Regions from separate parts of the Colwellia sp. MB02u-10 genome, predicted to be linked through region 2. Evidence: riboswitches for the same ligand, from Rfam matches in the RefSeq annotation. Region 2 holds a riboswitch; the other holds the start of a gene.
The links. A riboswitch is a leader RNA that binds a small molecule or an ion and turns the genes downstream of it on or off. The one in region 2 is predicted to bind cobalamin.

Region 1 (2,414 bases), on a different contig from region 2:
GAGCCATCATAGTATCAGCTGCGGGATAGAAATAAACTCTAGGTACGCCACAATGTTGTGCGTCATCTCGATAACAGGGTAAACCAAAAACTTTTGTTAACAGCTCAGGCTTTAGCACTTGATCAACACTATTGTCGCTGACTAAGTTGCCTTTATCTAATAGCAGCAAACGATTACAGTAATGTGCTGCTAGATTGAGATCATGTATGGTCATAATAACGGTAATATTTAACGCTTTTACTAGTTGTAATATTTGATGTTGGTAGAAAATATCTAAGTGATTAGTAGGTTCATCTAAGACCAATATTTTTGCTTTTTGTACTAGGGCTTTAGCAATTAATACCCGTTGTTGTTCGCCGCCAGATAAGGTGTTAAAAAATTTTGCTTGGCTGCTAGCTAAACCCACTTTTTCTAACGCGAGCATAATATCTTTTTTATCTACGTCATTATCACGAGCAAAGAGGCTTTTATAGGGCAGTAGGCCCATTCTAACCACATCATAAACATTTAAATCAAATATGGGGGGCGAGTTTTGTACCACTAAAGCAAATGTTTGTGCTAATTCATGTGGTTTGTAGTCGCTGATTTTTTTATTTTTTAGCTTAATGCCGCCTTGCCAATTTTTGTATTGGTTTAGTATGCACTTAAGCAGTGAGGTTTTGCCGGCACCATTAGGCCCGATAATGCCAATAATATCGCCGTGGGCAACATCAAATGAAATATTATTGAGAATACTTTGTTTATCAACAGCCCAAGATACTGACTCAACACTGAGTAATTTTGCCATTAAAGCCAGCCTAGCTTAGTGCTAATTACGTTTGGTATGCGTTGGATAATAACTAAGAAGTATATTTTCATTGCGGCCTAGAGGTTAATTCAAAAGCTTATGTTGCATAATAAAACTAACTACAGCGCAGAAAATAGGATACGAATGCCTTAAAGACAGTGTAACTTACGTGTATTCCCGCACGGTGTTAACATGATTAGCTTGGTACAATAGGTTGATACTAGGTGTCCTGACTTATAACTTTTTATTAAAAGCTATTTACAGTTGCGGGTACAGTCACGGAATTTAACCGTGTTCCCTATCAATTAGCCAAAACAATAAAAAAGCATCTGGCTAAAGGTATCGATTATTAGGCAAGAGATTTTACGGCTTAGCATGCTGCTTTACAATAAAAACCGTCATTTGACGCGCTATAAGCGGCGTAAAAAAAAGGAGCTAATGCTCCTTTTTTATTTTGACACTGTATTTTGACAATTTTTTTTACGCGTTAATTAGACCTAAGGTAATTTTTCTTATGTCATCAGTAAAGCCAATATTACCAAATTTTAACGCGCTTCTCAGGGGCGATATACATAGCGTCACCTGCTTTAACGTCAAAGGCGCTATAAAACTCAGGCATATTTGATAATGCACCTAGCGCACGGAACTCACCTGGCGAATGTGGGTCTGTCGCTACGCGATTTCTTAATGACTTTTCAACCATTTTTCCACGCCATATTTGTGCAAAGCCCATAAAGAAGCGTTGGTCGCCGGTTAAGCCGTCAATCACTGGGGCTTCTTTACCATTTAATGAAGCTTTATAAGCTTTATAAGCGATATTAACTCCGGATAAATCACCAATGTTTTCGCCTAAGGTTAGTTCGCCATTAACCTTTAAGTCATCAAATACCTCATAGTTGCTATACTGTGCCACTAAGTTATCCGCGCGCATGGTAAAGGCCGCTAAATCTTCATCAGTCCACCAGTTACGCATGTTGCCTTTACTATCGTATTTGCTACCTTGGTCGTCAAAGCCGTGGCCCATTTCATGACCAATAACGGCGCCAATGCCACCGTAGTTTACCGCATCGTCTGCCGCTAAATTAAAAAATGGTGGCTGTAAAATAGCCGCTGGAAAGACAATTTCGTTTTTAGTTGGGTTGTAATAAGCATTAACGGTTTGAGGTGTCATCGCCCATTCTTGTCGGTCAATTGGACCACCAAGCTTAGCCAGTTCTTTTTGGTGAGCAAGCGTACCAGAGCGTATTGTATTGCCGACTAAATCGTCACTTTTAATGCTTAGTGCTGTGTAATCTTCCCACTTATCTGGGTAGCCTATTTTAGGATCAAAGCTGGCGAGTTTTATACGTGCTGATTTTTTAGTCGCCTCTGACATCCAGTCTAGTTCGTCTATGCTTGCGCCGTAAGCATCACGTAAATTTTCAACCAGTTCTGTCATACGGGTTTTAGCTTCAGGCTTAAAGTGACGGCCAACATAAACTTTACCAATAACTTCACCTAAATTGTTATTAACTACGGCAACACCACGTTTCCACAGTGGGCGCTGTTCTTCACGACCACTTAACTGTTTTGAATAAAAATCAAAATTTTCATTCGCTAACTCGGTGGTAAGTGAGCTGGAAAAGTT
Region 2 (2,414 bases):
GTCTTCTTCCATCAGATAAAGTGCTTCGGTGGTTTCTTCTGTTAAGCAGATAATTCGTTCTGGCCATTTAGGTTCAGCAACTGGCATTATGTATTTTCCTTGTTGACTCGCTGTGGTCTTACTATCAGTCTTGTTACTAGTATGCGCCTTGCTATGAACTATGTGTCGCCATAAGCTAGTTGTTATTAGGCTGAGTGCTTTTTACTTTATCAAAAACAGAGACACAATGATTAATTTTTTAATTAATCTATTGGCTATTATTGGCACACTCGATGTTTACGCATCATAATTAATTACTTAATGCGCTAAGCTTGTTTGCTATATTTTGCGGCATTATGGGATGAAAGTTGGCTTGAATTGACGCTTTAACGATAAGTTGTTAGTGGTTTAGTTTAACGGCCATGGAGACGAAATACAGCTAATCAGTTAACTTTTATGCTTAGTAACCTAGTTATATTGCGGTGACATTATTTTGAACAAAGTGAGGATATTTATATTCTTAACAGCCAAGTGAATAAAAAATAAACCTTGCTATTTCGCTCTAGCTGTCGATAATCGCGCCATTAATTAAATAATGTCATATTCAATTTTACTTTTTTATGTTTTAAAAGCGTAATAAAATAAAGCTGGGAATGTGGTGAAAGTCCACAACTGTACCCGCAACTGTAAACAGAGCGATATATTAACCACTAAATCTTTTGGCTAAAAGTGATTTGGGAAGGGATATATCTAGATGCTGTAAGTCAGGATACCAGGTGAATTATGGTCATTAGTTACCACGTCGAGCGGGTTACTCGGGCATTGGATATTTTATCTATTTTCATTTATACCGCCTCAGTGGTGAAGATGAATTTGCTCGCTATATCGCTAAACCTTATCGACGTTAATCACATATATCGGCCAACTGATGTTTGGTTTGGTACGAGTTAGGCGTTGAAATGTTTGATATGAAAGCTGTTAGTAACGAGCACTCAGAAAAAACTCAAACGGTTAAGGTTTGTTATACGCCTAATCATCTTCATCAGAAATTACACTTCAACTCTGCTCATTTAACGTTTTTTTCCAGTAACACTTTATTGGCGAACACTTTGTCAGCAAGCATTCTACTGTCGACTAAGGTATTGCTAGCGAAAGTGTTGCTATTGCGCCCAGTAAAGTCACCAGCAAATGAATAACCCAATGCATCAAGCCATAGTGCCAATGGCTGATTTTTCTCATCTATTATTCGACCAAGCGGGCTGGCTACATTCAGGTATTGCTAGCATGGTTAATAATGTCGAGTTGATGAGGGCAAACTTATCTTGTACACAGTATTTAACATTACCTTTAACATTAAAATGGCCTGAAAAAATTAAGCCCAAGGATATATTGTGAAAACACTCATGGTGCAGGGTACAACATCAGATGCAGGAAAAAGCACCTTAGTTGCCGGCTTATGTCGGGTATTAGTTAATGCTGGATACAATGTTGCGCCATTTAAGCCACAGAATATGGCCTTAAATAGTGCGGTAACCAAAGACGGTGGCGAAATTGGCCGCGCTCAGGCTTTACAAGCTATTGCCGCAAAAGTAGAGGCGCGCTTTGACTTTAACCCTATTTTATTAAAACCTAATACTGACACTGGCGCGCAAGTTATTGTGCATGGCAAAGCCATATCAAATATGGAAGCTAGTAAATATCACGACTACAAAAAAGTGGCGATACAAGCTGTGTTGGAATCTCATCAACGTTTAGCTAATGATCATGCGGTATTGTTAGTTGAGGGTGCTGGCAGCCCGGCGGAAATTAATCTTCGTGCCCATGATATTGCCAACATGGGTTATGCCGAAGCGGTCGATTGTCCTGTGGTGTTAGTGGCAGATATTGACCGTGGTGGCGTCTTTGCTCACCTTGTTGGTACTTTAGCGTTATTGTCTGATTCAGAACAAGCCAGAATCAAAGGCTTTATTATCAACCGGTTTCGCGGTGATATAAGCCTACTTGAATCTGGCTTAGATTGGCTTGAACAGCGCACAGGTAAACCCGTGTTAGGGGTTTTACCTTATTTACATGACTTAGCGTTAGACGCCGAAGATGCCGTCGCGCTTGATAATAAAGTCACGCAAGCAAAAGTGAAAATTTTTGTGCCCTTGTTGCCACATATGAGCAATCATACCGACTTTGATCCGCTGCGCTTACAACCGAATATCGACTTACAATACATTAGAATAGGTCAGTCGTTACAAGGGGCTGATTTAATTATTTTACCGGGCAGTAAAAATGTTATTGCTGATTTAAGGTTTTTAAAGCAACAGGGTTGGCAGCAAGAAATTGAGCAGCACTTACGTTATGGTGGAAAATTGCTCGGTATTTGTGGTGGTTATCAAATGTTAGGTAAGCAAATTTTTGACCCTGAACATATTGAATCGCACGTT

Region 1: linked by a shared signal. The riboswitch ahead of H4J59_RS13465 (ABC transporter ATP-binding protein) and the one ahead of H4J59_RS14345 (hypothetical protein) in region 2 are both predicted to bind cobalamin.

What each region holds. Positions count from the first base shown of each region.
Region 1 is NZ_JACGVK010000131.1:69,593-72,006, reverse strand. Features, by position in the region: gene H4J59_RS13465 (ABC transporter ATP-binding protein) at 1-787, opposite strand, end outside; cobalamin riboswitch at 989-1,132, opposite strand; gene H4J59_RS13460 (M13 family metallopeptidase) at 1,323-2,414, opposite strand, start outside.
Region 2 is NZ_JACGVK010000132.1:206,976-209,389, reverse strand. Features, by position in the region: gene H4J59_RS14350 (cobalamin-binding protein) at 1-87, opposite strand, end outside; cobalamin riboswitch at 581-776, shown strand; gene H4J59_RS14345 (hypothetical protein) at 939-1,175, shown strand; gene H4J59_RS14340 (hypothetical protein) at 1,168-1,374, shown strand; gene H4J59_RS14335 (cobyric acid synthase) at 1,371-2,414, shown strand, end outside.